Regions from separate parts of the Streptomyces sp. BBFR102 genome, predicted to be linked through region 1. Evidence: riboswitches for the same ligand, from Rfam matches in the RefSeq annotation. Region 1 holds a riboswitch; each other region holds the start of a gene.
The links. Region 1 has a riboswitch for cyclic di-AMP ahead of ACSLIC_RS16745 (transglycosylase family protein). Riboswitches for the same ligand answer to the same signal wherever they lie in the genome.

Region 2: another riboswitch for cyclic di-AMP. It lies ahead of ACSLIC_RS09065 (NlpC/P60 family protein); the one in region 1 lies ahead of ACSLIC_RS16745 (transglycosylase family protein).
Region 3: another riboswitch for cyclic di-AMP. It lies ahead of ACSLIC_RS23425 (peptidoglycan DD-metalloendopeptidase family protein); the one in region 1 lies ahead of ACSLIC_RS16745 (transglycosylase family protein).
Region 4: another riboswitch for cyclic di-AMP. It lies ahead of ACSLIC_RS11950 (M23 family metallopeptidase); the one in region 1 lies ahead of ACSLIC_RS16745 (transglycosylase family protein).

Annotation. Positions count from the first base shown of each region.
Region 1 is NZ_CP195757.1:3,719,272-3,726,889, forward strand. Features, by position in the region: gene ACSLIC_RS16720 (protein kinase domain-containing protein) at 1-323, shown strand, start outside; gene ACSLIC_RS16725 (hypothetical protein) at 530-1,315, shown strand; gene ACSLIC_RS16730 (nucleoside triphosphate pyrophosphohydrolase) at 1,377-2,366, shown strand; gene ACSLIC_RS16735 (cytochrome P450 family protein) at 2,400-3,716, shown strand; gene ACSLIC_RS16740 (transglycosylase family protein) at 3,846-4,829, shown strand; cyclic di-AMP (ydaO/yuaA leader) riboswitch at 5,005-5,194, shown strand; gene ACSLIC_RS16745 (transglycosylase family protein) at 5,200-5,886, shown strand; gene eno (phosphopyruvate hydratase) at 6,364-7,618, shown strand, end outside.
Region 2 is NZ_CP195757.1:2,030,810-2,038,427, reverse strand. Features, by position in the region: gene ACSLIC_RS09085 (SCO4225 family membrane protein) at 1-318, shown strand, start outside; gene ACSLIC_RS09080 (NlpC/P60 family protein) at 331-1,425, opposite strand; gene ACSLIC_RS09075 (hypothetical protein) at 1,696-1,830, shown strand; gene ACSLIC_RS09070 (hypothetical protein) at 1,878-2,231, shown strand; gene ACSLIC_RS09065 (NlpC/P60 family protein) at 2,342-3,517, opposite strand; cyclic di-AMP (ydaO/yuaA leader) riboswitch at 3,526-3,705, opposite strand; gene pcrA (DNA helicase PcrA) at 4,000-6,522, shown strand; gene ACSLIC_RS09055 (dihydrofolate reductase family protein) at 6,548-7,144, opposite strand; gene ACSLIC_RS09050 (glutaminase) at 7,329-7,618, shown strand, end outside.
Region 3 is NZ_CP195757.1:5,297,795-5,305,412, reverse strand. Features, by position in the region: gene ACSLIC_RS23460 (MBL fold metallo-hydrolase) at 1-430, opposite strand, end outside; gene ACSLIC_RS23455 (aminotransferase class I/II-fold pyridoxal phosphate-dependent enzyme) at 427-1,677, opposite strand; gene ACSLIC_RS23450 (DUF2795 domain-containing protein) at 1,889-2,239, shown strand; gene ACSLIC_RS23445 (type 1 glutamine amidotransferase domain-containing protein) at 2,397-2,948, shown strand; gene ACSLIC_RS23440 (TIGR03086 family metal-binding protein) at 2,959-3,576, opposite strand; gene ACSLIC_RS23435 (bifunctional phosphatase PAP2/diacylglycerol kinase family protein) at 3,699-5,222, shown strand; partial or broken gene ACSLIC_RS23430 (SAM-dependent methyltransferase) at 5,251-5,703, shown strand; cyclic di-AMP (ydaO/yuaA leader) riboswitch at 6,113-6,293, shown strand; gene ACSLIC_RS23425 (peptidoglycan DD-metalloendopeptidase family protein) at 6,295-7,239, shown strand.
Region 4 is NZ_CP195757.1:2,694,560-2,702,177, forward strand. Features, by position in the region: gene ACSLIC_RS11940 (PrsW family intramembrane metalloprotease) at 1-1,333, shown strand, start outside; gene ACSLIC_RS11945 (aldo/keto reductase) at 1,367-2,311, opposite strand; gene ACSLIC_RS11950 (M23 family metallopeptidase) at 2,635-3,702, opposite strand; cyclic di-AMP (ydaO/yuaA leader) riboswitch at 3,714-3,850, opposite strand; gene ACSLIC_RS11955 (PP2C family protein-serine/threonine phosphatase) at 4,109-5,281, opposite strand; tRNA gene ACSLIC_RS11960 (tRNA-Met) at 5,477-5,550, opposite strand; gene ACSLIC_RS11965 (TerD family protein) at 6,228-6,803, opposite strand; gene ACSLIC_RS11970 (ATP-dependent Clp protease ATP-binding subunit) at 7,162-7,618, shown strand, end outside.

The sequences.
Region 1 (7,618 bases):
AGGCCGGCACCGCCGACCCGCGCTCCCTCCAGTTCCGCTACGAGTCGGCCCAGTGCCTCGAACAGCTCGGCGAACCCGGCGCCGCCCTGGCCGAATACCGCGCCCTGCTCCCGTACTTCGAGAACCAGTACGTCAGTACCGACCGGGACCTTCCGCTGGAGATCCGCCGCCGCATCGGCCACCTCCTGCTCGCCCTCGGTGACCGCCCGGCAGCCCAGGACACCCTGCTCCGCCTGCTCCACGACGCCGAACAGCGGTACGGGCTCGCCCACCCGCTCCCCGGTGAGGTGCGCCGCACCCTGCACTGGCTCGGCCTGGTCTGAGCCGCCGCCCGGCGGCGGGGGACGGAGGGGACAGGCAGGAACCGGACACGCGGGGAATCGTTGCTCCGGACAGTGGCCCAGATCACGCCGACTGCCTACGATCGATCTTCGCAAGGACGTCCGGACCGCCAGGTCGTACACGTCGTCAGATCGTCAGGTCGTCAACAGTCCCCGCACCGCCGAACGATCACGCCGGGAGGCTCCCTTTGCACCGCCGCCGTCGCACCTCGCTCGCCCTCATGGCCGCCACCCTGCTCGCGGCCCCGCTGCTGACCGCCTGCGGGGACGGCGCCCGGCCGGGCGCCGCCGCCGTGGTCGGCGGCGAGCGGATCACCGTCGCCCAGCTGGAGGCCCAGGTCGGCCAGACCCGCGACGCCCAGGTCGCCGTCTTCGGCGAGGAGGGATACGCGGACGCCCTCGACCAGCAGTGCTCCGCCGCCCGCCAGGCCGAGCTGCAGCAGCGCGACGAGGCCGCCGCCCAGGGCGAGAAGGCCGTCGAGGGCCGCGAGACCTGCGCCCCCGACCGCGCCACCCTCGCCGGGATGATCAGCGAGCGCGTCGTGCGGGCCGCCGCCGACGAGGCCGGCGTCAGCCTCACCCGCAAGGACCTCCGCGAGCGCCGCGCCCAGCTCCAGGCGCAGACCGGCGGCGGCGCCGAGCAACTGGAGGAGGCGTACCTGCGGACCTACGGCATTCCGGCCGCCCGGATCGACGACCACCTCGGCTACCAGCTCCGCCTCGACGGGCTCCGCCAGACGTACGCGCCCGGCGCCTCGCCCGAGCAGGCCGACGCGCGGGTCCGGCAGGAACTGGTCAGGACCGCCGAGCGGCTCGGTATCGACATCAGCCCCCGCTACGGCTCCTGGGACGGCGAGCAGCTGCTCATGGTCGCGGGCTCCGACCCCTGGCTCAGCACCGACCCGCGCCGCGTCGGCGAGGAGAAGGCCGAGGCCCGCTCCGAGGCGCAGAGCGCGGGCCTCCCGGCGCTCTGAGGGGCGCCCACCGCCGCACCGGCCCCGGCGGCCGGGTCCCGGGGTGCGTTACGTTCGAGGCGTGAACGCACCCAGCCCCGGCCGCCTCGTCCTGCTCACCACCAGCCACCGGGTGGCCCCCGGCCAGCTCTCCTGGCCCGCCTGGCAGGCCCTGCACCAGGCCGACCGGGTGCTCTGCGCCGACCCGGCCCACCCGCAGCTGCCCTACCTGCGGGAGGCGGGCGTCGAGGTCGAGATCGCGGCCATCCCGGACGCGGCCGACCTGGTCGACTTCCTCGCCGGCGGGCGCACCGCCGTCCTCGTCCAGTCCGGCGAGGGCGACCGCCGACTGACCGACGCCCTCTCCCGCCTCGCCGGGTCCGGCCGCGTCGCCATGCCCGATCTGGAACTGCTCCCCGGTGCCTACGACCTCCCGGGCGCCCGCCTGATCGACCTCGTCCAGGTCATGGACCGCATCCGCGAGGAGTGCCCCTGGTCGTCCGGGCAGACCCACGAAGGGCTCGCCACGTACGCCATGGAGGAGGCGTTCGAACTCATCGAGGCCATCGAGGAGGGCGACCGCGACGCCCTGCGGGAGGAACTGGGCGACGTGCTGCTCCAGGTCGTCTTCCACGCCCGGATCGCCGAGGACGGCCGACCGGCGGCCGGCGACGAGGAAGGGGACGGCGGGCCGTTCTCCATCGACGACGTGGCCGCCGCCCTCATCGACAAGCTGGTCCGCCGCCACCCGCACGTCTTCGGGGACGCCGTCGCCGAGACACCGCAGGAAGTCCGCGCCCACTGGCTGCGGGTGAAGGGGGAGGAGAAGGAGCGCACCTCGGTCACCGACGGCGTGCCCGTCGCCCAGCCCGCCCTGGCCCTCGCCGCCAAGCTCGCCTCCCGTGCCCGGGCCGCCGGGCTGAACGTGCCGCTCCCCGAGGGCCCCGGGCCCGGCCCCGCCCTGCTCGCCCTCGCCGTCGAGACCGAACGGCAGGGCGCCGACCCCGAGGCCGCCCTGCGCGAGAGCGCCCGGCGCTACCGCGAGGCCATCCGGGCGGCCGAGGGGCACTGAGCCGCCCCGCCGGGCCCCCGATACGGTCGGACCATGAGCGAAACCCAGGCAGCCGGGCGTCCCGCACTCTTCGGCTGGGAGTTCGCCGCCGACCCGTACCCCGCCTACGCCTGGCTGCGCACCCACGAGCCGGTCCACAAGACCCGGCTGCCCAGCGGCGTGGAGGCGTGGCTGGTCACGCGGTACGCGGACGCCCGGCAGACCCTCGCCGACCCCCGGCTCAGCAAGAACCCGGCGCACCACGCCGCCGACGACGCCGGGCGCAGCCGCACCGGCATCCCCGGCGAGCGCAGCGCCGGACTGATGACGCACCTGCTCAACATCGACCCGCCGGACCACACCCGGCTGCGCCGCCTGGTGTCGAAGGCGTTCACCCCGCGCCGCGTCGCCCGGTTCGCGCCCCGGGTGCAGGAGCTGACCGACGGGCTCATCGACGGCTTCGCCGGGCGCGGCGAGGCCGACCTCATCCACGAGTTCGCCTTCCCGCTGCCCATCTACGCCATCTGCGACCTGCTCGGCGTCCCGCGCGAGGACCAGGACGACTTCCGCGACTGGGCCGGGATGATGATCCGGCACGGCGGCGGGCCGCGCGGCGGCGTCGCCCGCTCGGTGAAGAAGATACGGAACTACCTCGCCGAGCTGATCCACCGCAAACGGGCCGACCTCGGCGACGACCTGATCTCCGGCCTGATCCGCGCCAGCGACCACGGCGAGCACCTCACCGAGGAGGAGGCCGCCGCCATGTGCTTCGTGCTCCTCTTCGCCGGCTTCGAGACGACCGTCAACCTGATCGGCAACGGCACCCTGGCCCTGCTCCGCAACCCCGCCGAACGCGCCCGCCTCCAGCGGGCCCTCGCCGACGGCGACGAGGCGCTGCTCGACACCGGCATCGAGGAACTCCTGCGGTACGACGGCCCGGTGGAGATGGCCACCTGGCGGTACGCCACCGAGCCGCTGCGGATCGGCGGGGCCGACATCGCCGCCGGGGACCCGGTCCTGGTCGTCCTGGCCGCCGCCGACCGCGACCCCGAACGCTTCCGGGACCCCGGCCGGCTCGACCTCGCCCGCACCGACAACCAGCACCTCGGCTACGGCCACGGCATCCACTACTGCATCGGCGCCCCGCTGGCCCGACTGGAGGGCAAGGCCGCTCTCGCGACCCTGCTGACGCGCCTTCCGGACCTGCGGCTCGGCGCCGCACCCGACGACCTGCGCTGGCGCGGCGGACTCATCATGCGGGGACTGCGCACCCTGCCGGTCGAGTTCACCCCGGAGCCGGCCGGGCCCGGGAAGCAGGTGCGCGAGCCGCGCCCTCCGGACGCCGGAACTGACGAGACATCAGGAATGTGATGTCGGCGTGATCTCCGCTGCATCGACTTGTGACGAACGTTCGACAGCCGCTACCTTCGGCGCCAACCGGAAGCCCCGCCGCCACCGAGCGGGGCGCCGGTCAGCAGTCGTCACGCGAAAGGCAACCGCATGCTCTCCGGGAACGGACGTCACCGACGCCCCCGACAGGCTCCCGCCTTCGTCGTCGCGGCCGGGGTGACCGGTTCGGCCATCGCCATCCCCCTGCTCGGCGCCGGTTCGGCCAGCGCGGCCGACACCGCCACGTGGGACCGGCTCGCCGAATGCGAGAGCGGTGGCGCCTGGAGCGCCAACGCCGGCAACGGCTACTACGGCGGCCTCCAGGTCACCCAGGAACTCTGGGAGCGCCACGGCGGCCTCAGCTACGCGCCCTCCGCCGACCTCGCCAGCCGCTCCCAGCAGATCGTGGTGGCCGAGCGCGTCCTCGACGCCGAGGGCACCGCCGCCTGGGCCACCTGCGCCCCCGCGATCGGGCTCCAGCAGGGCGGCGGCACCGCCGAGGTGAACCCGGGCGTCCCCGGCGACAGCGGCACCCCCTCCGCCTCCCCGACCTCGCCCGCCGAGCAGGAGGACGGCAAGGGCGGCGAGGGGTCCGACGCAGACAACGAGGACAAGGCCGACAAGGAGGAGAAGGGGGAGAAGGGTGACGGGAAGTCGTCCACCCCCTCCGCCGAGCCGACCTCCATCCCTGAGGGTTCGCCGACCCCGATCCCCGGAGAGGGGGCCGCGGAGGGACGTGGCGACCGCGCCGGGACCCCCTCGGACACCCCCTCCGCGACCCCCGGCGAGGGGGAGGACTCCGGCGGCGGACGCCACCGGGGCGGCGCCGAGGCCGAGCCGGGCTCCGGTGAGGGGCGCGAGGGCTCCGGGCGGCACGCCTCGCGGGGGGAGCGCGGCGACGCGCCCGACGCTTCCGGCTCGTACACCGTGAAGGAGGGCGACAGCCTCTCCGTCATCGCCTGGCTCCACGAGGTGGACGGCGGATGGCCCGCGCTGTACGAGGCGAACAAGGAGGTCGTCGGCGACGACGCGGACCGCATCCTGCCCGGTCAGGCCCTTGATCTCGGATCGGACCCGAAGGCCGAAAAGGACTGAATCGGGCGCCAGTTCGGGCGGGAATGTCCGAATCGGGGGAAGTGAGACATGGATCTCAGACCCCCTGATCGTCTTTGGAATCTGCCGTCGGCCGTGCTTACGGTCGTGCCGCTCGCCACTGGCGGGCTCCAGCGGTCGTTACGCCGAATCCTGTCGACGGCCGCCTGGGACAGTCGTCGCGCAAGCGCCGTAGACAGGAGCGGGGGACCCAAGGTTTGCCGCCGCACCGGCCGTTCGCTCCCCAGCGGGGCGGGTGGCCGGGGCGGCTCGGGGTGAAGCCGCGCGTTCCGGACAGGGACGCGCGGCCGGGCACTCATCCGGCCCGAACCCGACAGCTCACCTCGTAGGCGTCGGTGAGGAGATTCCCTTCATGCTGACCAACAAGGCCAAGCACCGCCGTCCCTCCAAGGTCACCCGCATCCTGTCGCTCGCCGGTGTCGCCGGCCTCGCCGTCGCCGCGCCGCTCGTCGCGACCGGCTCGGCCTCCGCCGCCACGGCCTCCGAGTGGGACGCCGTCGCCCAGTGCGAGTCCGGCGGCAACTGGTCCATCAACACCGGCAACGGCTTCTACGGCGGGCTCCAGTTCACGCCCTCCACCTGGGCCGCCTTCGGTGGCACCGCCTACGCCTCCAGCGCCCACCAGGCCACCAAGGAGCAGCAGATAGCCGTGGCCGAGAAGGTCCTGGCCGGCCAGGGCAAGGGCGCCTGGCCCAACTGCGGCACCGGCCTGAGCAACGCCGCGTACAACGGCGGCGGCGCCGAGGCCGAGAAGCCCGCCGAGGAGCCGGCCGAGCAGGCCGCCCCCGAGCGCCCCGAGCCGCGCGCCGACCGCAGCGAGCAGCGGACCGCCCCGGCCGAGGAGACCGTCGAGACCCCCACCGGCGAGACTGTCGCCAAGGGTGACGGCGAGTACGAGGTCGTCAAGGGCGACACCCTCAGCCAGATCGCGAAGGACGAGAACGTCGACGGCGGCTGGAAGAAGCTCTTCGAGCTGAACAAGGACATCGTCGAGGACGCCGACCTGATCTTCCCGGGCCAGCAGCTCCACCTCTCCTGATCGCGCGCTTCGCTCGCCCCCGGGGTGCTGGGTGTCGTCGCCGAGCCGCCCGACGTGCTCAACCGCCTCGCGGCCCGCGCGCGACGGGCGTCTGGGCGACGACGCGCCCCTTCGGCTCCCGAAGCCGCTCCCGGGAGGCGGGGTGAGAAGGCTCCCCACGGGCCTCCCCGCCCCCGGCGCTCCCCCCCCCACGGGTCTGCGGGGTGAGGGACTGACCCCGCCCCCCACCGACAGCCCCGTCCCGATGCGTGACTCCCCCCTCAGCGCGTCGGGACGGGGCTTCCCCGTTTCCCTCCCCGTCGCCCGGCCGCGGTCGTTACCGGTAAGTAGGAATGGGCGGTCGCGTACGGTTTCGCCCCGTACGGGGCTCTTTTCGTCCCGGCGTCCGGGCGCGACGCCGGAATGGGGCCGGCCGCCGGATAGGCTCTGGAGCGAACGGCCGACCGAAGGCCGACCCGCGTCACATCCCAGAAGGAGATGCTCGTGCCGTCCATCGACGTCGTCGTAGCCCGGGAAATCCTGGACTCCCGAGGCAACCCCACCGTCGAGGTCGAGGTCGGCCTCGACGACGGCAGCACCGGCCGCGCGGCCGTGCCGTCCGGCGCCTCCACCGGAGCCTTCGAGGCCATCGAACTGCGTGACGGTGACCCCAACCGCTACCAGGGCAAGGGTGTCGAGAAGGCCGTCCTCGCCGTCATCGAGCAGATCGGCCCGGAGCTCGTCGGCTACGACGCCACCGAGCAGCGCCTCATCGACCAGGCCATGTTCGACCTGGACGCCACCGACAACAAGGGCTCGCTCGGCGCCAACGCCATCCTCGGCGTCTCCCTCGCCGTCGCCCACGCCGCCTCCGAGGCCAGCGACCTGCCGCTCTTCCGCTACCTCGGCGGCCCCAACGCGCACCTGCTCCCGGTGCCGATGATGAACATCCTGAACGGCGGCTCGCACGCCGACTCCAACGTGGACATCCAGGAGTTCATGATCGCCCCGATCGGCGCGGAGTCCTTCTCCGAGGCCCTGCGCTGGGGCACCGAGGTCTACCACACGCTGAAGAAGGTCCTGAAGAGCAAGGGCCTGGCCACCGGCCTCGGCGACGAGGGCGGCTTCGCCCCGAACCTCGACTCCAACCGCGCCGCCCTCGACCTCATCCTGGAGGCCGTCAAGGAGGCCGGCTACGTCCCCGGCAAGGACATCGCGCTCGCCCTGGACGTCGCCGCCTCCGAGTTCTACAAGGACGGCGGCTACGAGTTCGAGGGCAAGACCCGCTCGGCCGCCGAGATGACCGAGTACTACGAGGAGCTCGTCGCCGCGTACCCGCTGGTCTCCATCGAGGACCCGCTGTTCGAGGACGACTGGGCCGGCTGGAACGTCATCACCGAGAAGCTCGGCGACAAGGTCCAGCTCGTCGGCGACGACCTGTTCGTCACCAACCCCGAGCGCCTCGCCCGCGGCATCGAGGAGAAGTCGGCCAACGCCCTGCTCGTCAAGGTCAACCAGATCGGCTCGCTCACCGAGACCCTGGACGCCGTCGAGCTGGCCCAGCGCAACGGCTTCAAGTGCATGATGAGCCACCGCTCCGGCGAGACCGAGGACGTCACCATCGCCGACCTCGCGGTCGCCACCAACTGCGGCCAGATCAAGACCGGCGCCCCGGCCCGCTCCGAGCGCGTCGCCAAGTACAACCAGCTCCTGCGCATCGAGGAGATCCTCGACGACGCCGCGGTCTACGCCG
Region 2 (7,618 bases), 1.7 Mb from region 1:
CGCTCCGCCGGTACGACCGTCCGCCGCGCCCTGCTCAACCCGGTCGCCCTCGCCTACCTGGCCGTCGTGGCCGCCGTCTGGATCTGGATCACCGTGGACACGCTCCTGGTACCCCACGCCGACGCGAGCCTGGCCGCCGTCTGGGGCTTCTTCGTCACCGCCCCGACCTCTTTCCTCTTCGTCTCCCTCCCTGGCCCGCTCCCCTTCGTCGGCGTCGGCGTCGGCGCCCTGGCCCAGGCGCTCGCGCTCGGCGCGGGGTACCGCAGGCTGACCGACCCGCCGCGTGGAAGCGGCCGGCCGGGCGCGAGCCACGCCTGAGCCGGTGCTGCCTCACCCCACCCGGGTGGCCCCCGCGAACGGCATCTCGCTGATCGGGGCGACGCGGACCGGGGCGCTCGGGTTGGGGGCGTGGATCATCTGGCCGTTGCCGATGTAGAGGCCGACGTGGCTGATCGATGAGTGGAAGAAGACCAGGTCGCCGGGGGCGAGTTGGTCACGGGAGACGCGCTGGCCGGCGTTGATCTGGGTGTAGGTGGTGCGGGGGAGCGAGACGCCGGCGGCGCGCCAGGCGGCCTGGGTCAGGCCCGAGCAGTCGAAGGCGTTCGGGCCGGTGGCGCCCCAGACGTACGGTTTGCCGATGGCGGTACGGGCGAAGGCGATGGCCTGGGCGGCGCGGGAGTCGGGGGCCTTGACCGCGCCGGTGGCCGGGGCGGTGGCGGGGCGGGCCTGGTCGCGGGAGGCGCGCGGGTCCTCGCCGGTGACCTCGGCGCGTTCGGCGGCGGTCAGGCGGGCGAGCAGGGCACGGGCCTCGGCCAGCTTGCCGGTGACGGTCTTCTTGTGCGTCCGCAGTTCGCCGCGGCGCTTCTCCAGCCCGGCCAGGACGGTGTCGGCCTCGGCGCGCAACCGGTCGACGGCGCGCATCTTCTGGCGCACCCCGGCGATCTGGGCGTTCTGGCGTCCGGCGGCGCGGTCGGCGCGGGCGGCCCGGTCGAGGTAGCCGTCCGGGTCCGAGGTGAGGAAGAGTTCGACGGACGGGTCGACCGCGCCCGCGCGGTACTGCGCGGCGGCGGTGGTGCCGAGTGCGGTACGGGCCTGGTCGAGCTGGGCGGTACGCCGGGCGGCCTCGTCCTGGAGCCGGTCGAGGCGGCGTTCGCCCTTGTCCGCCTCCTCCTTCGCCCCGTTGTACTTCTCGGTGGCGATCTCGGCCTCCCGGTGCAGCCGGTCCACCTCGGCCTTGACCTGCACCGGGGTCGGGTCGGGCGCGGCCTGCGCCACGGGCGACCCGGCGACCACCGACCCCGCAGCCCCGGCGAGGGCCAGCGCGGTGGCGGTGGCGGTACGCAGCGAGGCTCCCGGGGTGAGGCGCCCGGGGGCGGGGAGATTCACCGCCAGCTTGCGGAATCGAGGCTTCCGGTGCGAGGCCACAGCCGCGCGTCCTTCCAATCGGGGTCGGGGGGGGGTGAGCCGGGCCCTGGCGGAGCCCGCACAGGGGGAGCGGGTTTCGCCGGGCCGTCTCGGTGGCGCGGCCGGTGCCTGTGGACTATGCCGACTGCCGGACGCGCCAGGGAGGAGCTAATCCCGGATGTCACGGCCCGGTGCCGGATTGTCCGCAAACATCCGCCCGGAACCGCTCCCCGACCGCTTGCGACCACTTCCCCGCCACCTCTGCGCCATCTGCCGGGAGCCCGTGACCGAATGGCCCGCCTCCCGCTCCCGCCCTACGAGCAGGTGCTGCTCGACGAGATCCTCGCCATCGGTCCCGTCCGCGACGTCCGCACGGTGCTCAGCCGTGGGCCCCTGCCCGTGGACCACCGCCGTCTCGGCGGGTAGGACCCTGGTGCGCCGGGGGTGCCGGGGGCCTCGTTAGGGTGCGAGCCATGGACGTTCTCATCAATGTGTTCGTCGGCCTGCACATCATCGGCATCGCCGCACTCCTGGGTGGCTTCCTCACCCAGATGAAGGCGATCGGTGCGGGTACGGCCCGCTTCATCCCCGCCATGCTCCACGGCGCCCTCACCATGCTCGTGACCGGCATCATCCTGGTCGGTCTGCGCGAGATGGACGGCGGCACCCTCAACCACATGAAGATCGGCATCAAGCTGCTGGTCCTCATCGTGATCCTCGCCCTGGTCTACGTGAAACGCGACGACGAGAAGGTCGGCAAGGGCGTCTTCGCCGCCGTCGGCGGCCTGACCGTCCTCAACATCTTCATCGCCACCGTCTGGACCTGACCCCGCCGCCCACCGGGCACCGCGCGGGCCGCTGCACACACGGCGAAGGCCGGGTTCCCCCACCGTCGAGCGACGGGGAGGAGCCCGGCCTTCGCCGTCGCGCGGGCCGGTCAGGCCGGCCGCACCACGCTGTGGATCGGCATGTAGTAGATCGACTCGACCCGGACATCGGCGCCGGGCTTCGGGGCGTGGATCATCTCGCCGCCGCCGATGTAGATGCCGACGTGGCTGATGTCGTCGTAGAAGAAGACCAGGTCACCGGGTTGGGCGGCGTCCACGGAGACCTTCTGGCCGACGCCGACCTGGTCCCAGGTGGTGCGCGGCAGCGAGATGCCGGCGGTCTTCCAGGCGGCCTGGGTGAGGCCGGAGCAGTCGAAGGAGTCGGGGCCGGCCGCGCCCCACACGTACGGCTTGCCCATCTGGGCGCGGGCGAAGGCGATGACCTTCCCGGCCTTGGCCGCGTACGAGGAGTCGGGTGCCGTGGAGCCGCCGCCGGAGCCGGTGCCCGTGCCGGAACCCGACCCGGAGCCCGAGCCGGACTCCTCGCGCTCCTTCTCCTCGGCCGCCTCCCGGGCCTCGCGCTCGGCCGCCTCCTCCGCGGCGCGCTCCTTCGCCTTGCGCTCCGCCGCGGCCTGCTTCCTCCGCTCGATCTCGGCGAGCCGGGCCTTCTCCTCGGCGGTCAGCTCGGAGAGCAGGGTGCGGGCCTCGGTGAGCTTGCCCTGCACCTCGCGCTTGCTGTCCTTGAGGGCGCGCTGCGACTCGGTGAGGCTCTCCAGCTGGCGTGCGGCCTTGGCGCGTTCGCGGCCCGCCTCGGCCTGCTGGGCCTGGTAGTCGTCGATGACCACCTTCTGGCGCTGGGTGAGGCGGTTCATCAGCTGGCTCTGGTCGAACCAGCTCTGCGGGTCGTCGGCGAGCAGCAGGGTGGCGGTCTCGGAGAGGCCGCCGCTGCGGTACTGGGCGGCGGCGAAGGCACCCAGCTCGCCACGGGCAGCGTTCAGCTTGTCGGCCCGCTCGGCGACGCCGTCCAGCAGCTTGTCGACCTCGGCGCGCTGGGTCCGGGTCCGCTCCTGGGCCGCGTTGTACTTCTGGGTCGCCGTGCCGGCCTCGCGGTAGAGCCGGTCCACCTTGTTCTGCACCTCCTCCAGGGAGGGCTTGGCCGCCGGCCGTTGCGGGGCCGCCTGCGCGGTCTGCGACAGCAGGGCCACCGAGGTGAGGGCGGCGGTGGTGAGGCCGAGGGCACCGGCGGTGCGGTTGCGCGGGGCACGAGGCTTGCGATGCGACGCCAAGACGTGCGACTCCTTCCGTGGACCGCCTGCCGGGTCAGCTGTCGGGTTCGGGCGGACGGAAGGCTGCCCTACGGTTCCGGACGGGCGGGCCCCGAATACGGGCCTGGTCCGTGGCGGGTACCGATTCACCCCGGTGGTGCGCGGTGGGTCCCCGGCTCCGGGGCCCGTGGGGGGGGCGTACCGGATTCGGCAGGGGGCGGTGCGCTCCGGCGCGAGTCGCCGGTGGGGGACGAACCGACCCGGCCAGCACGCTAGCCAACTCGTGTGGTGCCTGTGAAGGTTGATGTGCGATATGCCCGATACGTTTTCGTTATCTTGTCGGTGAACGGTCGAAAGGCGGGCTCGGACGGTCACCGCGGTGACCTGGCGCACATCGTCTGGAGCCGCACCCGTGTCCGGTACGTCACGTTCTCCGCGGCCAGGGCTCCGGTCCCAGGAAGGCCGGCCCGGTTGTCGGCGGGGCGGCCTAGACTCGGTAGGCGATGAGCAGCCTCTTTGACGACAGCTTCCTGGCCGACCTCCAGTCCTCGGCGCCCTCCGCCCGGCTCGGGGACGAGCCGCCGCCCCCGCCCGAGGAGGAGGCGCCGGAGGAGATCCCCGCCGACCTGTTCGGCGGGAAGTTCGACGCGCCCGCGGACCGGGACGCCTACTACCGGGACGGCGCCCCCCGTCCCGCAGTCGACCCGGCCGCCCTGCTCGACGGACTCAACGACGAGCAGCGTGCCGCCGTCGTCCACAGCGGGTCGCCGCTGCTCATCGTGGCCGGAGCCGGTTCCGGCAAGACCCGGGTCCTCACCCACCGCATCGCCCACCTGCTCGGCGAGCGCGGCGTGCACCCCGGCCAGATCCTCGCGATCACCTTCACCAACAAGGCCGCGGGCGAGATGAAGGAGCGCGTCGAGGAACTGGTCGGCCCGCGCGCGGGCGCCATGTGGGTCTCCACCTTCCACAGCGCCTGCGTGCGCATCCTGCGCCGCGAGTCGAAGCACCTCGGCTTCACCTCGTCGTTCTCGATCTACGACGCGGCCGACTCCAAGCGGCTGATGGCCCTGGTCTGCCGCGACCTCGACCTCGACCCGAAGCGCTTCCCGCCGAAGGCGTTCACGGCCAAGGTCTCGAACCTGAAGAACGAGCTGGTCGACCCGGAGGACTTCGCGGCCCGGGCGGCCGACGGGTTCGAGAAGACGCTGGCGCAGGCGTACACGATGTACCAGTCGCGGCTGCGCGAGGCCAACGCGCTGGACTTCGACGACATCATCATGACGACGGTCCACCTGCTCCAGGCGTTCCCGGAGGTCGCCGACCACTACCGGCGCCGCTTCCGGCACGTCCTGGTCGACGAGTACCAGGACACCAACCACGCCCAGTACTCCCTGATCAGGGAGTTGGTCGGCACCCCGGCCGACCGCCCGGCGGACGTCCCCGAGGGGGCCGAGTCCGACCACGACCCGCTCCACCCGGCCCCCGAACCGGCCGAGCTGTGCGTGGTGGGCGACGCCGACCAGTCGATCTACGCCTTCCGCGGCGCCACCATCCGCAACATCCTCCAGTTCGAGGAGGACTACCCGAACGCCACCACGATCCTGCTGGAGCGGAACTACCGCTCCACCCAGACCATCCTCACCGCGGCCAACGCCGTCATCGAGCGGAACGAGAACCGCCGCCCGAAGAACCTCTGGACCGACGCCGGGGCCGGCGCCGGGATCACGGGGTACGTCGCGGACACCGAGCACGACGAGGCCCAGTTCGTCGCCGAGGAGATCGACCGGCTGACCGACGCGGGCGACGCCAAGGCGGGCGACATCGCGGTCTTCTACCGCACCAACGCCCAGTCCCGGGTCTTCGAGGAGATCTTCATCCGGGTCGGCCTGCCCTACAAGGTCGTCGGCGGCGTCCGCTTCTACGAGCGCAAGGAGGTCCGCGACGTCCTCGCCTACCTGCGCGTCCTCGCCAACCCGGAGGACAGCGTCTCCCTGCGCCGCATCCTCAACACCCCCAAGCGCGGCATCGGCGACCGCGCCGAGGCGATGATCGACGCCCTCGCGCAGCGCGAGCGGATCAGCTTCCCGCAGGCCCTGCGCCGGGTCGACGAGGCGTACGGCATGGCGGCCCGCTCCGCCAACGCCGTCAAGCGGTTCAACGCGCTGATGGAAGAGCTGCGCACGGTGGTCGAGTCCGGCGCCGGGCCCGCCACCGTCCTGGAGGCGGTCATGGAGCGCACCGGTTACCTCGCCGAACTCCAGGCCAGTACCGACCCGCAGGACGAGACCCGCATCGAGAACCTCCAGGAGCTGGCCGCCGTCGCCCTGGAGTTCGAGCAGGACCGCGGCGAGGAGGAGGGCGCCGGGACGCTCCCCGAGTTCCTGGAGCAGGTCGCCCTGGTCGCCGACTCCGACCAGATCCCCGACGAGGACGAGGACGGCTCCGGCGTCATCACCCTGATGACCCTGCACACCGCCAAGGGCCTGGAGTTCCCCGTCGTCTTCCTCACCGGCATGGAGGACGGCGTCTTCCCGCACATGCGCGCCCTCGGCCAGACCAAGGAGCTGGAGGAGGAGCGCCGCCTCGCCTACGTGGGCATCACCCGCGCCCGCGAGCGGCTCTACCTCACCCGCGCCGCCATGCGCAGCGCCTGGGGCCAGCCCTCGTACAACCCGCCCTCCCGCTTCCTGGAGGAGATCCCCGAGCAGCACCTGCACTGGAAGCGGACCGGGGCCATGGGCGCGCCGGCCGCCGTGAGCCCGCGCGGCCCGGCCGGTTCGGTCGCCTCCTCGCTCTCCTCCTCCGCCCGCGCCAAGGGCGCCCCGGCCTTCGCCACCCGGCGCGCCGCCGAGCAGCCGGTGGTCTCGCTGGCCGTGGGTGACCGCGTCACCCACGACCAGTTCGGCCTCGGCACGGTCGTCGGCGTCAAGGGAGCGGGCTCGGCCGCCGAGGCCACCGTCGACTTCGGCGGCGAGAAGCCCAAGCGGCTGCTGCTGCGGTACGCGCCGGTCGAGAAGCTGTAGGGGAGCGGCCCCGGGCCGTACCGGGTCAGCCTTCGCGCAGGACCCGGTACGTGCAGACGTTGACGCCGGCCGGGCTGGTCGTGGTGGAGACCAGCTCCAGCGGCCGCTTGCCGCCGTCCGTCGGGTAGAGCGACTTGCCGCCCCCGAGCAGTACCGGCATGACGATCAGCCGCAGCTCGTCGACCAGGCCCTCGGCGAGGAGCGTCCGGGCCAGCGAGGCGCTGCCCAGCAGGACGAGGTCGCGCCCCCCGCCGGCGCGCAGCCCGCGGATCACCTCCAGCGCCTCGCCCCCGGCGATCAGCTGGCTGTTGTTCCAGGTCAGGTCGGCCTCGCCGAGCGTGCCGGAGACCACGTACTTGCGGATCGCGTTCATCCGCCCGGCGAACGGGTCGTCCTCGGCCTGCGGCCAGGCCGCCGCCATCACCTGCCAGGTGCGGCGGCCGTAGAGCAGGGCGTCGGCCCGCTCCAGCACCGAGTCCCAGGTGCCGCCGACGACCTCCGGGTCGAAGTAGGCGTTCGACCAGCCGCCGTGGGCGAAGCCGCCGTCGGTGTCCTCCCCGGCTCCGCCGGGTGCCTGGACGATGCCGTCGAGGCTGGTGAACTCGATGATGACGATGCGCATGGCGATGCTCCCAGGGTCGGTGTGTACAGCGGCTTGTTCCACGGTGCGCCAGGACAGACCCGTGGTGCGGGAGGAACTCGTCGCGTCGCGTCCTCTTTTCCTGCCGGGTGTCGCCCAGACTGGACGGGTGCGGTCCTGGGGCGGCCGGAGGGGCACGTCGGCGGGCCGCCGGGAGGAGCGAGGCGTGCGGTCACCGATCCCCGAGTACTTGGACGAGGTCCTCCGCAACTGCGGGGGCGACCGCGCGGGGGCCGTCGCCGACTACGTACCGGAGCTGGCCGCCGCCGACCCCGAGCAGCTGGCCGTGGCGGTCTCGGCGGTCGACGGCACGGTCTACGAGGCGGGCGACAGCCGCGCCCCCTTCACCATCCAGTCGATCTCCAAGCCCTTCACCTACGCCCTCGCCCTCGCCGACCGGGGATACGAGGCGGTCCTCGCCAGGATCGGAGTGGAGCCCTCCGGCGAGGCGTTCAA
Region 3 (7,618 bases), 1.6 Mb from region 1:
TGACGACGGCGTCGACCGGCGGCAGGGAGGCCCAGGGGACGCCGACGGGGGTGACGCGCGGCGGGGTGCCGAGGATGCGGTACGACCAGACGGGGTCGGTGAGCACGGTCAGCCCGCCGATCCGCAGCACCCAGCTGGCGTGCCCGGCCCAGGTCAGGGCCAGGGTGCCGGGCCCCGCCGGGGGCAGCGGCGCCGGTGCGCAGGGCAGCAGCGGTACGTCGCGCCGGGCCTCGGCGCCGGGGCGCAGGGCGCCTGCCTCGCGGGCCAGCCGGGTCACGGCGCGGACCCCCGGGAGCGGCGCCGTGAGGCGGTCGCGGTAGGAGCGGCGGCGGGGGCGGCGCCCGGGGGCGGCGGGCTCGGGCGGGATGGGCACGGCGGGGGCCGGGGCGAGGGCCGCGGGCGCCGGGACGGGGTCGCGCTGCTCGGTCATCGGGGGGCCTCCTCTGCTCCGGCGGGGGATGCGGCGAGGGCGCCGAAGACCTCGGCCACCCGGTCCAGGGCCCGCCGCACGGGGGCCGCCTGGAGGGGGTCCGGTGCACCGGTGAGCAGGTCGGCGCGGACCCGTTCGTCGGCACCGAGGAGCGGGCCGGTGGAGAGCCGGACGCGGAGCTCGGCGAGGTCGTCGCCGAAGCGGTGGCCGCCGGGGGCGGGCATGCCGAGGCGGGCGGTGAGGTCGTTCTCCAGTTCCAGGGCATCGGTGACCCCGCGGGCCGCGAGGGCGGAGGCGAACGGTGCCAGGTCGGCGTAGAGGTGGCGGCCGGCCTGGGGCGGGCGGACGAGGGCGCCGGCGGCGTGCAGCACGGAGTGCAGGGCGCCGGCGAGGCGGCCGTGCAGGGCCACGGCATGGGCCAGGCGGGTGGTCAGTTCGCGGGGTTCGCCGAGCGCGTACGTGGCGGCGGCGGCGACGGGGGTGGAAAGGGCGGCGTCGACGGCGGTGAGGATGTCGAGGCAGCGGGCCCGCAACCGGGCGCCGGCGCCGGTGTCGGGGAAGCGGGCGACGGCGGCGGGCCAGCCCGGCGGGAGCCAGCCGCCGGAGAGGTCGCAGAGGACGGTGACGCCGTCGGGGAGCATCTCGGCCGGCCCGACGACGGTGGTGTCCTCGGGCCGGTAGACGGTGTCCCGCCAGGTCTCGTCGCTGACCACGTGCAGCCCCTCCTCGGCGGCGGCCTCGACGGCGCGGCTCAGCACCTCGGGCACCGCCACCGTGCCGGTCGGGTCGTCGGCGACGGCGAGGACCAGCAGCCGCGGGTCACCGCCCTCGTCCCGGACCCGGCGGACCGTCTCCAGCAGGGCGTACGGGTCGGGGACGCCGCCGCAGGCGGCCGGCGAGGGCACCGAGTAGGTCGGGCGGCCCAGCAGCCGGGCCTGCGGTGCCCACCAGGCCGGGCAGGGCCGCGGCAGCAGCACGTCGCCGCCGACGGCGGCGGTCAGGGCCAGGAGCAGGGCGGGCGCGCCGGGGGCGGCGGCGAGCAGGGCGGGGTCGGCGGCGAGGCCGCGCCGGGCCCAGTAACCCCGGGCGGCGGCCAGGAGGGCGGGGCCGCCGCCGGGGGGCTCGGCGTGCGGGCGGCCGGCGGCGCCGGCGAGGACGACGGCGAGTTCGGGCACGACCGGCAGGCCCGGCTCCGGTACGGGTGGCCCGTACCGGAGGGGGCCATGGCCCTCCAGGGCACTCTCCATCCGCCGTACCTCCGCTCGAACGCATTACCCCTCTCGCACTGTGCCGCGCCCCGGGCCCGCCCACCACCGGGGGCCTCCGATCCGGGGAACGGCGCGGCCGGGCCGGGACGGTTCGGCCCGGGTGCCCCGGGTACGCGTGGGGCCACGGCCGCCCGGGCCCGGCGCCCGCGACGGCCGTACCGCAGAACGGACCCGTACAGAAGGGCACAGCATGCAACGAGGCAGTGACCGGATGAGCGTCCACCGCGACGAGGGGATGAAGCACGAGCTGCGCGATTACCTGAGGTCGGGCCATCCGACCCGGTCCGAGGAGTGGCACGACGCGGAGCCCGGCGACCCGCTGGGGGCGCACCCGGACATCGCGGAGGTCCGCCACGAGCTGGGGCGGCGGCTGGGCCGCACGCCCTTCCCGGCGCGCGCGCCGGAGCTGGCCAGGGTGCTGGACGCCGGGCACTGTCCGGACGAGGTGGTGGCGCTGCTGGCGCCGCTGCCCGCCGAGACCACGTACCGCAACGTGCAGCAGCTGGCGACGGCCGTGGTGGAGGCCCGGGCCGACGCCTGAGGGAGGGGACGCGGACCGTCCCCCGGGCCCTTTTGCTCCTGGGGGCGGTCCGCGCGACCCTGGAAGGACACCCGGATGGCGGCGGGCAGGCCACCCCGGACCGCCGGACGGGCGGGCCGGAGAGACCGGGACGAGGATTCGAAGGGCGGGAACGCCGATGCGTGTCGCATTCCTGGTGGCCCCCGAGGGCGTGGAAGAGAGCGAACTGACCGGGCCGTGGCAGGCCGTGACCGAGGCGGGTGGAGAGGCCGTGCTGGTGTCGACCTGGCCGGGCGAGGTGCTCTCCTACCGCCATCTGGAGAAGGGGGACCGCTTCGTCGTCGACCAGGTGGTGGGCGAGGTGTCGGCGGGCATGTTCGACGCCCTGGTCCTGCCGGGCGGCGTGGCCAACCCCGACCACCTGCGCACCGACGCGGACGCCGTCGGCCTGGTGAAGGACTTCGTCGACCAGGGTCGGCCGATCGCCGCGATCTGCCACGCCCCGTGGATGCTGATCGAGGCCGGAACGGTACGGGGCCGGACCCTGACCTCGTACCCGAGCCTGGCGACGGACATCCGCAACGCCGGGGGCACCTGGGTGGACGAGGCGGTCCGGGTCGACTCCGGCGGACCGACGACCTTGATCACCAGCCGCACCCCGCGCGACCTGCCGGCCTTCAACGAGGCCCTGGTGGGCGTCTTCACGACGGCGGCGGCCGCGTCTCGCTGAATCTCTGCGGCTACGCCTCCCGGCCCAGCCGGGCCAGGAGGCGGGTCTGGGGGTCGGCGCCCGAGGGCGGGGTGAGGGGCGGGGCGAAGACGCCGCTGCCGGAGAGGTCGCCCGCGTAGGGGGCGGTCTCGCGGTCGGCGAAGGAGACCAGTTCGGGCGGGAGGTGCTCGGTGGCGCCGATGCCGCGGGCCAGGTCCCAGGCGTGGATGATCAGGTCGGTGGTCATCTGGCCGCAGTAGTGGTCCGCGCGGCTCGGCCCGTAGGAGAGCCGCACGGTCCGGTCGAGCGCGCCGGGGGCGGCGAACGCCTCGCGGGCGCCGCGCGCGGCGGCCTCCCAGGCGCCGACCGGGTCCTCGCCGAGCAGGTCGCCGTCGAGGGCGTCGCCGACCGACTCCATGGTCTCCCCGGCCAGCAGCGGGGGCGCCCAGAGCTGTTCGGAGACCAGATGGGCGACGAGGTCGCGGACGTTCCAGTCGGTGCAGGGGGTGGGGTGGTCCCACTGGTCGTCGAGGATGTCGTGGACCCTCCGGTCGAAGAGGTCCAGGGCGGCCTCGTGCCGCGCGAGGAGTTCGGAGTGACCGGGGGTACTCGTCTCGGGGTCTGCGCCCGACGGGCCGGAGGAGGACATGGGGTCCATCCTCACCCCGTTGGGGCGCGTTCGCCGGGGGCGGGCGTCCGTTCCGGTGACGGACACGGCCCGGCTCGCGCGCCGGTGCGGGTGATCGGCGCGCACGGGGGTACCCGTGCCGCATGCGTCCTGACCCTGTGAACCCCCTGCCCACCCGGTGGCGCCCCCCGGGTGCCCGCCGTGCGCGCGCCTGGCCCCCGGCTTCGTCGGCCGACCGGCTGGTCGCGCTGGACCGCACCGTCTTCGAGGCGGTCGCGGCGCGCCGCTGGCCCGGTGCCGACCGGGTGCTGCCGAAGCTGAGCCGGAGCGCCGACCACGGCCTGCTCTGGGGCGCGGTCGCGGCGGGGCTCGCGGTGACCGGTTCGCCGCGCGCCCGCCGGGCGGCGGTGCGGGGGCTGGCCTCGCTCGCCCTGGCCTCGGCCACCATCAACACCCTCGGCAAGCGGACGGTGCGGCGGCGGCGCCCGGGGCTGGAGTCGGTGCCGCTGATACGGCAGCTGAAGCGGCAGCCGATCACCTCCTCCTTCCCGTCGGGCCACGCGGCGTCGGCGGCGGCCTTCGCGACGGGGGTGGCGATGGAGTCCCGGGGCCTGGGCGCGGCGGTGGCCCCGCTGGCGGCGGCGGTCGCCGCCTCCCGCGTCCACACCGGTGCGCACTACCCCGGTGACGTGCTGGCCGGGGCGGCACTGGGCGCGGGTGCCGCCTTCGCCGTACGCGGCCTGGCGCCGACCCGGGACCAGCTCCCCTCCCCCGGGCGCCCGCTGGTGGACGTACCGGCGCTGCCCCGGGGCCACGGCCTGGTCATGGTGGTGAACCAGGGCGCCGGCACCCCCGACAAGGCGCGGGTGCTGCGGGAGCTGCTGCCGGAGGCCGAGGTGGTGGAGTGCGAGGGCGAGGGGCTGGTGGCGGAGCTGGAGAAGGCGGCGGAAGGTGCGCTGGCCCTCGGCATCTGCGGCGGCGACGGTTCGGTCAACGCGGCGGCCGGGGTGGCTCTGCGGCACGGGCTGCCGCTGGCGGTGCTGCCGGGCGGCACCCTCAACCACTTCGCGTACGACCTCGGGATGGAGGACCCGAAGGAGCTGTGCCGGGCGGTGGAGGCGGGCGACGCGGTCGCGGTGGACGTGGGCCGCTTCCGTTCCGGCGAGCGGACCGGGCACTTCCTCAACACCTTCAGTCTGGGGGTCTACCCGGAGCTGGTCCGGGAGCGGGAGCGCTGGTCGGGCCGGGTCGGCGGGCGGCTCGCGGACGTGGTGGCGGCGGTGCGGGTGCGGCGCCGGGACCATCCGCTGGAGGCGGTGGTCCAGGGTGAGCGGCGCCCGCTGTGGCTGCTGTTCGCGGGCAACTGCACCTACCGCCGGATGGGGCTGACGGGCGGGCGACGGGTGGATCTGGCCGACGGCCTGCTGGACGTCCGCGCGGTGCACGGCGGGCGCGGGCCGGGGTTCCGGCTCGTGGCCGCGGCGCTGGCGGGCCCGCTGTCCCGCTCGCCGTTCCACGCGGCGGTGCGGGTGCAGCGGCTGCGGATCGGCGGGATCAGCCCGGGAACGCCGCTCGCCTTCGACGGCGAGGTGAGCGACGCGGGTCCGAGCCTGGAGCTGGACAAGCTCCACGAGGGACTGCGGGTGTACCGGCCGCTGTCGCTCTGATCCGGCGACCCCGCGCACGGGAGGCGCCCACGCCCACCGGCTGCCGCAGCACCCCGGCGATCCGGTGGGCGCCCCGCGCGAGATGCGCCGGGTGTGCGCCGGGCGCCTGGTCGCCGTGCGCAACGCGGACTGCGCGGCGACGACCTGGCACCCGGCGCGCCCCGGACTCGACGCGTGGCTGGAGCCGTACCGGTCCGTGGCGCGGGCGAGCGGGTCGCGGGCCGGCGGCTGCGGGCGTGGGCGCGTGAGGCCGGGTTCAACGGCCTCACGGCGGCCGCCTCCGCCTGGTGCTACGCCGACGAGGCGGAGCGGGCCTGGTGGGGCGGACCGGGCGACGGCCTCCGGGTACGCGACGCGGGCGGTCGGCCTCGGGGAGGCGGACCAGGCCGGACTGGAGCGGATCGCGGCGGCCTGGCGTCGGTGGGCGGCGGCCCCCGACAGCTGGTCCGCGGTGCTCCACGGGGAGCTGCTCTGCCGCGCCCGAGCGGAGCGGGCCGCGAGTCCACACCCGGCCGGGGTGACACAGCGTCACCCTCGTGCGGGGCGGGCGCCGCGCCCCATCCGGCCTACCCACCCTGCCGACCGACACCCCTCCTTACGGACATATAGGGCATCCACCCCCATATGCGCCAATTGCCGCCACGCCGGGCGCCGTTGAGCCCGCCTCGTGAGCAGCGTCATAGCGGTCACGGTCCGTGGCAGCCACCACCGGCCGGGGCGCAGCACCCGCCACGCCCGGAAAGATCACGAATCTACGGAGGGTGACCACCTCCGGAACAAAGGATCAAGAAAGCGACTTCCAGGGCGCCGACGCTGCTTGTTCCCGGGAGCCCGGCTCGTCTACGGTCACCGTCATTCCGGATGGACCGCCTAATCCTGCCGCCGTCCGGTATCCCACATCGACCCTTCCACGGCAGGAGCGGGGGACCCAGGTAAGCCGCCGGAACCGGAGCAGCGCACCGCGCACGCCACCGGCCCCCCGGCTAGGGGTGAAGCCGCGCCACACGGCGCGGCCGGGCAGCTCCAGCCCGAACCCGACAGCTCACCTCGCAGGCGCCGGAGAGGAACCTTCATGCCCGCCAAGGGGAAGCACCGCCGTACCAGGACCATGCGCATAGCCCGCACGCTGGCCGTCGCCGGCTCGGGCAGCGCCGCCCTGGCCCTGCCGCTGATGGGCGCCGCCCACGCACAGGCCGCCGAGAAGTCGGCGCCGGAGTCCGTCGCCGTCCAGCAGGCCGTCGCCGCAGCTCAGCAGCAGGCGCCGAAGAACGCCTCCGCCGACACCAAGACCTACGAGGTCGTCGTCGGCGACTACCTGGCCAAGATCGCCGCCGCACAGCACGTCGACGGTGGCTGGGAGCAGCTCTACCAGGACAACCGCAAGGTCGTCGGCTCGAACCCGGACCTCATCCTCCCGGGCATGAAGCTCTCGGTGGACGGCACCGTCGCCGAGGCCCCGAAGTCCGCCCCGGCCAAGCCGCAGAGCGCGCCGAAGCAGGCCGCGCCCAAGGCCGACACCAGCGCCTCCACCGCGAAGAAGACCGAGACGGCGCCGCAGCCGGCCGCCCCGGCGAAGCCGCAGGCCGAGCAGGCCGAGCAGCCCGCCGCCTCCACCGGCTGGGTCCGCCCGGTCGACTCCTCCCCGTCCACCGCCTACCGCGCCTCCGGCGGCAGCTGGTCCTCCGGTTACCACACCGGTGTCGACTTCTCCGCCTCCTCGGGCACCTCCGTCAAGGCCGTCGGCGCGGGCACCGTCGTCTCCGCCGGCTGGAGCGGCTCGTACGGCAACGAGGTCGTCATCAAGCACGCCGACGGCAAGTACTCCCAGTACGCCCACATGTCGTCGCTCTCGGTCTCGTCCGGCCAGACCGTCTCGGCCGGCCAGCAGATCGGCCTCTCCGGATCGACCGGCAACTCCACCGGACCGCACCTCCACTTCGAGGTCCGCACCGGCCCGGGCTACGGCTCGGACATCGACCCGCTGGCCTACCTGCGCGGTCACGGCGTCTCCGTCTGACACCTCCCGGCACCGCCGGGTCCTCTCCTCACCGCCGGCCGGGGGCCGGACCGGGGCACACCGCCCCGGCCCGGCCCCCGGCCGCGCGCGTGCCGCCGGTCGCTACCGCCCGGCCGTCCCGAGGATCAACGACCGGAGCGGGCCGGCCCGTCGGCAGCGCGTGGCCCGCGCCGGGCACGATCTCCACCTCGGCACGGCCCACCAGCGCGCCGACGCGTGCGGCCACCTCCCGCGTGTCGCGCGGGGCGCCGCGCTCCCCGAGCAGGAAGGGCGCGGGGACCGTCAGGCGGCCAGTTCCTCGCAACTGCCTGAACTGGCCCGTCCGCAACGCGGTGAAGGTCTCCCGCCCGTACCGGTCCAGCCCTCGACCGCAAGGGGA
Region 4 (7,618 bases), 1.0 Mb from region 1:
CACGGTCTCGGGCGGCATCATCCTCGCCCTGGTCCGCGAACAGACCGGTACGCACGGCTTCCTCGTCGGTCTCGGCCTGGCCCTGCTCCCGGTGCCGCTGCTGTTCGCGGTGTTCCGCTGGGTGGAGGCGGTCGAACCGGGCCCGTGGCGGAATCTGGTCTTCTGCTTCGCCTGGGGGGCCTGCGCAGCGGCGCTGATCGCCATCGTCGCCAACACCCTGGCCACCGAGTGGCTCGTCGGCTCCACCCTGGAGCCGTTCGCGGGCGGTGACGAGCCGCTGAAACCCAACGCGGTCGGCGCCACTTATGTGGCCCCCGTCGTCGAGGAGTCGGCCAAGGCGGTCTCCGTACTCCTGATCTTCCTCTTCCGCAGGCAGCACTTCCGCGGCCTGCTGGACGGCGCGGTCACGGCCGGTCTCACCGGCGTCGGCTTCGCCTTCACCGAGAACATCCTCTATCTCGGGAACGCCTTCGGCCGCGACCAGTTGAGCGGTGACAGCGGCATGGCCTCGGTCACCGCCGCCACCTTCTTCGTACGGATCGTGCTGTCGCCCTTCGCCCACCCGCTCTTCACCCTGCTCACCGGGATCGGCTTCGGCCTGGCCGCCCGCACCCTCAGCCGCCATCGCCTGCGCCGGGCCCTCCTGCCGCTGGGCGGCCTGCTGCTCTCCATGGGTATGCACGGCCTGTGGAACGGCTCGGCCACCCTGATGGGCCCCTTCGGCTTCGTCATCGTCTACGCGCTGGTGATGGTTCCGGTCTTCGGCCTCTCCGTCTGGCTGCTGGTGTGGGCCCGCGCCGACGTGCTGCGCGGCGTCCGCGCCCATCTCCCCGCGTACGTGGCGGCGGGCTGGCTCGCCCCGGCCGAGCCGACCGCCCTCGGCACGATGAACGGCCGTCACCTCGCCCGCGACCACGCCCGACGCGCCGGAGGCCGCGAGGCGGTGCGCGCCCTCGCCGCCTACCAGCGCGACGCCACCACTCTGGCCCTGCTGCGCCGCCGCGGCGAGCGGGGCCGGGCCGAGCCGGACTTCGTCGAGCGCGAGCGCGCCCTGCTCGCCTCCCTCTGGGAGCGCAGGGAGGCGATCCGCCCGGCCCAGCTGCACGCCGCCCGCCTGCTGGCGCCCCCGCCGCCCGCGATGTGGCTGCCGCCCCAGCACGGGGGCTGGGGCTGGGGTGGTCCGTACGGACCTCCGGGCAGGGGCGGGGCTGCCTGGGGCGCGCCGTGGCAGGGGCCGACCGCGGCGGGGTGGGGGCCCGCATCTGCCGGACCCCCGGCGCCGCAGCCGTGGCCGTACGCGGCCCCGCCGCACATACCCCCGCAGCACCGGTAGCCGAGGCCGCCTCCCGGGAGGCTGCGGTCGGGTTCAGGCCGAGGCGACCGTGAGCAGGCTCAGTTCCTCGTCGGTCAGCGTGAGGTCGGCGACGGCCAGCAGCGCCGGGAGCTGTTCCACGGTGCGGGCACTGGCGCTCGGCGCGGCCACGGTCGGGCGTGCGGCGAGCCAGGCGAGGGCGACCGACGCCACCTCGACACCGTGCGCCTCGGCGACGGTGTCCAGGGCGGCCAGGACCTTCTGGCCGCGCTCGGTGGCCAGGAGCTGCCCGGCACCTGCGGCGCGGGGGCTCTCCACGGTGGTGCCCGGGCGGTACTTGCCCGTCAGGAAGCCGGCGGCTAGGGCGTAGTACGGCACCACCGCCAGGCCCGCACGCGACGCGACCTGCTGGAGGCGGCCTTCATAGGTGTCCCGGGAGACGAGGTTGTAGTGGGGCTGGAGCGCGACGTACCGGGCCAGGCCCTCGCGGTCGGCGAAGTCGAGGGATTCCTGGAGGCGTTCGGGGCTGATGTTGGAGGCGGCCACGGCGCGCACCTTGCCGGCCTTCACCAGGTCGTCGAGGGCGGTGACGATCTCCTCGACCGGCACCGACGGGTCGTCGAAGTGGGTGTAGTACAGGTCGATCCGGTCGGTGCCGAGCCGCCGGAGCGACTCCTCGGCCGCCGCCTTCACGTTGGCGGCGGAGAGCCCCTTGAACTGGGGGTGGCCGCCGACCTTGGTGGCCACGACGATCTCGTCACGGTGGCCACGGGAGGCGAGCCACTTGCCGATCACGGCCTCGGACTCACCGCCCTTGTTCCCCGGCACCCAGGAGGAGTACGTGTCCGCGCTGTCGAGGAAGTTGCCGCCCGCGGCGGCGTAGGCGTCGAGGACGGCGAAGGACTGCGCCTCGTCCGCGGTCCAGCCGAAGACGTTGCCGCCGAGGGCCAGCGGAAAGACGTCGAGATCAGAGTTGCCGAGAGGACGGAGAGAGGTCATGGGGAGATCAACAAACGAGCCGGTCCGCCCATTCCTGGTGCAGCCGCATCCGGAGGGGACGCGCGGGTGGTGTGGAGACGAACAGGTCCGGCGGCCCTGACGTCGGGGGGTAGCCGTCAGGACCGCCGGAGTTCAGCCCGGCCGCTGCGGGACGCGGTCGCCCCGCAGCGGCCGGTGAGTCACGCAGAAGGAGCGCAGGAGACGCGGGAAGGGACCAGCTCGGAGGATGTGGACACACCGGCTGTGAACCGTGCCGGGGTGAAGCGACAGGCGGGCGCCCGTGCCCCGTTCAGACCTCGGGGAGGCGCCCGCCCGTCGGCACGTCAGATGTTGAGGCCCTTGCTCCGCAGCCAGCTGAGCGGGTCGACGCCGTCGCCGCCGCCCGGGTGGATCTCCAGATGGAGGTGGGGCCCGGTGACGTTGCCGGTGGCGCCGACGCGGCCGATCACGTCGCCGGTGGTGACCTTCTGACCGGCGCTGACCGACATCGACGACTGGTGGGAGTACCAGAGTTCGGTGCCGTCCTCCAGCTCCAGGATGGTCCGGTAGCCGTACGATCCGGCCCAGCCCGCTTCCTTGATGGTGCCGGAGTGGATCGCCTTCAGCGGGGTCCCGGTGGGAGCGGCGAAGTCGAGTCCGGTGTGGTAGCCGGAGGACCACATGGTGCCGCTCTGGCCGTAGGTCGAGGTCAGGGTGTACGAGGTGGTGGGGAGCGAGAAGCTGGCGGCGAGCTTGGCGAGGCGCTCGGCCTCCTCCTTCTTCCGCTTCTTCTCGGCCTTCTCCCGCTCCGCCTCGGCCAGCTTCTTCTCGGCGGCCTCCTGGACCTTCGCGGCCTCAGCGGCGGCCTGCGCGGCGGCGGCCTGCTCGGCGGCGTGGGCCGCGCTCTGGTCGGCCTGGTCCTGCTGGTGCTCGGCCTGCTGGATGATGCGGGCCCGCAGCGCCTCGCCGGCATCGGTGGTGCCCTGCTCGACGTCGGCGACGGTGACTCCGGCGCCGGTGAGCGGGCTGGCCGCCACCTGCGTGTCGGACTCCGCGTCGGAGCCCAGCAGCGTGCCGACGCCCGGCAGCGAGTCGACCTCGGGGAGGGACGCCTTGACGGACGAGAGGTCGGGGAGGGAGATGGAGACGGGGGGCTTCTCCTTGGCGGTGGCGATACCGCCGGCGCCCACCGCGGCGATCACGCCGACACCGAGGACGGTGGAGGAGCGGGCCAGGCCGCCGCCGCGCTGCTTCGCGACACGGTGTCGGCCACGGACGGGGCGGATGGACTCCTCGGTGGGATTCCATTCCTCCCAGGGCCCCCCGGCGGGTCCGTAGGCCGTGGGACCGGTGACCGGTTCCTCGTCGTTCGGCACGAACAGGGCCTCAGGGGCAGGACGGTTCGACGCCACGCGGGCGCTCTCCTTTCCTTCCTTCTCGCCTACCGGGTTAGCTGACGGGTTCGGAGCAGGAAGGTCTCCTACGGGCGCCTCGAAAGGCGTCCGATTCACCCCAAGGAGTGGTTCCCCGGTTCCCTACGGGATTCGGCGCGTGCGCGCGGAGCCGTCTCGGGTGACGGCCGGGACAACCGCGCTGCGTTATCGAACGTTAATAGACACCCACCCCGGATTCCAAGCTGTTCCAGGTGATCGTTGGACTCCGGGGCCTGGACGTACCGGGGCACCGGGGGGCGGAGTCGGGCGAGTTGACTGCCCCGAACCACCGCATCCACACCTGACGGTGTGTCAGTTGTTATGCGGGGAGCGTCCGTTCACTCACTCTCGGTGACCTGCCCGGCGACGTGCCGCGGCGGGCGCCTCAGGGCCGCCGGAGCGCGAGCAGCGCCATGTCGTCCTGCGGACCGCCGCCGGTGTGCGCGCCGACCTCCCGGGAGAGGGCCTCCAGGAGATGGCCGGGCGTCTCGAAGCGACGGCCCGTCAGCCGTGTCACCGGGTCGTAGAAGACTCCGCGCCCATCCCGCGCCTCCGTCAGGCCGTCGGTGAAGAGCAGCAGGGTGGCGCCGGGCGGGAACGGCACCGCGTCCGAACGGTCCGGCCAGACCCCGAGATCGCCCATACCGAGCGGCAGCGCCGGCTGGGTCGGCACCAGGGCCCGTACGTTTCCGTCGCCGTGGAGCACCAGCGGCTCAGGGTGGCCCCGGTTGACCGTGCGGACGACCGACTGCCCGGGCGGGATCTCCGCCAGCAGCGCGGTGGTGAACCCCTCGAACTGGTCCAGCCCCTCCCGCCGCACCCCCTCGCGGGCGAGGGCGCGTTCGAGCCGCTGGGCGACCCTCTCCAGGCTCGGCTCCTGCTCGGCGGCCTCCCGGAACGCGCCGATCACCACGGCGACCGCCTCCACCGCGCCGAGCCCCTTGCCGCGTACGTCGCCGACGAGCGACCGCACCCCGTACGGAGTCTCCTGCACGGCGTAGAGGTCGCCGCCGATGAGCGCGTCGGCCTGGGCCGCCTCGTAGCGGGCGGCGACGTCGAAGCCGCCGATGCGTTCGGCGGGGATGGGCAGCACGGCGCGCTGGGCGGCCTCGGCGATGTTGCGCGCACTGGCGAGTTCCTCTCCGCTGCGGATGACCAGGCGGTTGCTGAGCACCGCGAGGAGGGCGCAGGTCAGGATGGTGAGCAGCTCGGTGGTCGAGACCACCCCGCCCAGGGTCGCGGTCTGCCACTGGAGCAGGCCCACGACGCCCAGCGCGGCGCCCCCGGTCAGCAAGGTGCCGAAGAGCGAGAAGAACGGCGCGGCGATCAGCGGCGCCGCGGCGTAGAGCGGGCTGGCGCTGAAACGCGGCGGCGTGGCCTCGTCGAAGACGATCCCCGCGACGATCAGCGCCGCGGGCAGCAGCCGCACCAGCATTCGGGACCTGCTCCTCGTGCGGCCGTCGCCGAGAAGACCCCGGCGGGCCGCGCCCCGCTCGGCGGGAGGTGCCTCGGCGGCCGGGCGGCCCGTCTCCTTCTCCGCTTCGCCGCGTTTCCCCACCAGCCTGTCTCCTGATTTATCGGCCGGCCCCCGGTCGGCCCGGCCCGGACACGCACGCTCCCGCGCCGGCGCTTCCCCCCATGCTTCCGCCGGCCCCGTGCAACGGCGACCGGACAGCGCCGAACGAGTACCGGGACCACGCACACACGACGAAGGCCCGGACTCCTCGAAAGGAATCCGGGCCTTGGCCTTCAGTAGCGGGGACAGGATTTGAACCTGCGACCTCTGGGTTATGAGCCCAGCGAGCTACCGAGCTGCTCCACCCCGCGTCGGTAAGACCAACTGTACGCCATCTGGGAGGCCCCTCGCGCCACCCCTCGCTCCGGGCTCCCCGGGCCCGCCGCCATCCGGCGACGACAGCACGGACGGCCGGACGGCAGCGGGCCGCCCGGCCGGTCCGCCGCCGGCGTCCGCCTGCGGCCCGGGCAAGGGCGGTCACGGCCAGCGCGATCTGGCTTCCCCGTTCGGCCCAGCCGACGCCCCTGATCCCGGCGAGACCGGACCGGCCGGAGACGAAGACGCCGATGTGCATCCCCCACGATGCCGACGACGGTCAGCGGCAGCCGACACGCTGGCGGCCGGGGACGACCACGCGCCCCAGGACTCCGATGGCGACGCCGGTGCCGATCGCACCGATGGGCCCGCCATTCCTGTGGGCCACGCCGCTCGTTTCCGCCGTGCCGAGCCTGGCGGACCGTTGGCGAGCATGTCCCCCGCGCCGCGACGGGCCAGTCCCGCACCGGCCGGAATCAGGCGATCCGCGGCCTCGCCGGACTCTGGGTGGTGCGCGCAGGGCGCGTGGGACACCGGGCGTACGCCTCTCGCAGCCACGGCAACACCCCTCCCCGCGCCCACCAGGAGCACGGAGAAGGGGTCGCGGAGAGCCCGTCGCCCGCCCGGGGGATTGGGTTGCCGGCCGGGCGACGGGTGTTCGGGGGGGGGTGGGTCAGACGTTGACGCCGAAGTCCTGGGCGATCCCGGCCAGGCCCGAGGCGTATCCCTGGCCGACCGCGCGGAACTTCCACTCGGCGCCGTGCCGGTAGAGCTCGCCGAAGACCATGGCGGTTTCGGTGGAGGCGTCCTCCGTCAGGTCGTACCGCGCGATCTCGGCGCCGCCCGCCTGGTTCACCACGCGGATGAAGGCGTTCCGGACCTGGCCGAAGCTCTGACCGCGGGACTCCGCTTCGTGGATGGAGACGGGGAAGACGATGCGGGTGACCTGCGGCGGGACCGCCGCGAGGTCGACCTTCACGGCCTCGTCGTCGCCGTCACCCTCGCCGGTGAGGTTGTCACCGGTGTGCTCGACGGAGCCGTCGGGGCTGGTCAGGTTGTTGTAGAAGACGAAGTGCCGGTCGGAGACGACCTTGCCGGACTCGTCGCAGAGCAGGGCGCTGGCGTCCAGGTCGTAGTCGTTGCCGGTCGTCGTGCGGACGTCCCAGCCGAGCCCGACAAGGACCGCGGTCAGCCCGGGAGCTTCCTTGCTGAGAGAGACATTGCCGCCCTTGGCCAGGGAAACGCCCATGGTCTTCTCCTTCTGCGGTTCGTCCTGCGTGCTGGTGCCGGGTCCCGCACCGCGGCGCCGTACTGCCCCGGGTGCGGGCGGGGAGCGGCGGCCGGACCGGAGGGCCGGCCGCGTGTCGTCGTACGACTCGCAGCCGCCACGCCTGCGCCGGGCGCCGTGGGTGGCGGCGCCGACGCCGTCGAATCTACCTCATCTCTACACGCATGTAGAAGCAGTCCCGGGTGCCCTCGCCTTCCTGCCGCGGCCCGCACGTCCTCTCTGCCCAACAGGCGCATCCCGTCACCCTTTGTTCTAGTGGGAAAAGTCGCCAATCGACGGAAGAGCCATCAGCCAGCGAACCTCCGCGGAGGCACCCACCATGTCGTTGTCGTCCTTCGGGTCCTTCGGGGGCCCGGGCCCCGACCCCTTCTCCGATCTGCTGAACCGCTTCTTCGGGATGACTCCCGGCGCCTCCCCGCCCGCCGTCCAGCGGGTCCCCATCGGCCGGCTGCTCACCGATTCGGCCCGTGACCTGCTCGGCCGCGCCACCGCCAAGGCCGAGGAGGACGGCTCCGAGGACCTCGACACGGAGCACCTGCTGTGGGCGTGCACCCAGGTCGAGCCCTCCCGCTCGCTGCTGGCGCGGGCCGGCGTCGACCCGGACAAGCTCGCGACCGCCGTCGCGCAGGTGCTGCCGGGCGAGAGCCGGACCCCGTCCGCCGAACCGGGGCTCACCCCAGCGGCCAAGCGCGTCCTCATCGCGGCGCACGCCCGCTCGCAGGCGGCCGACGTCTCGTACATCGGGCCGGAACACGTCCTCGGAGCGCTGCTGGACG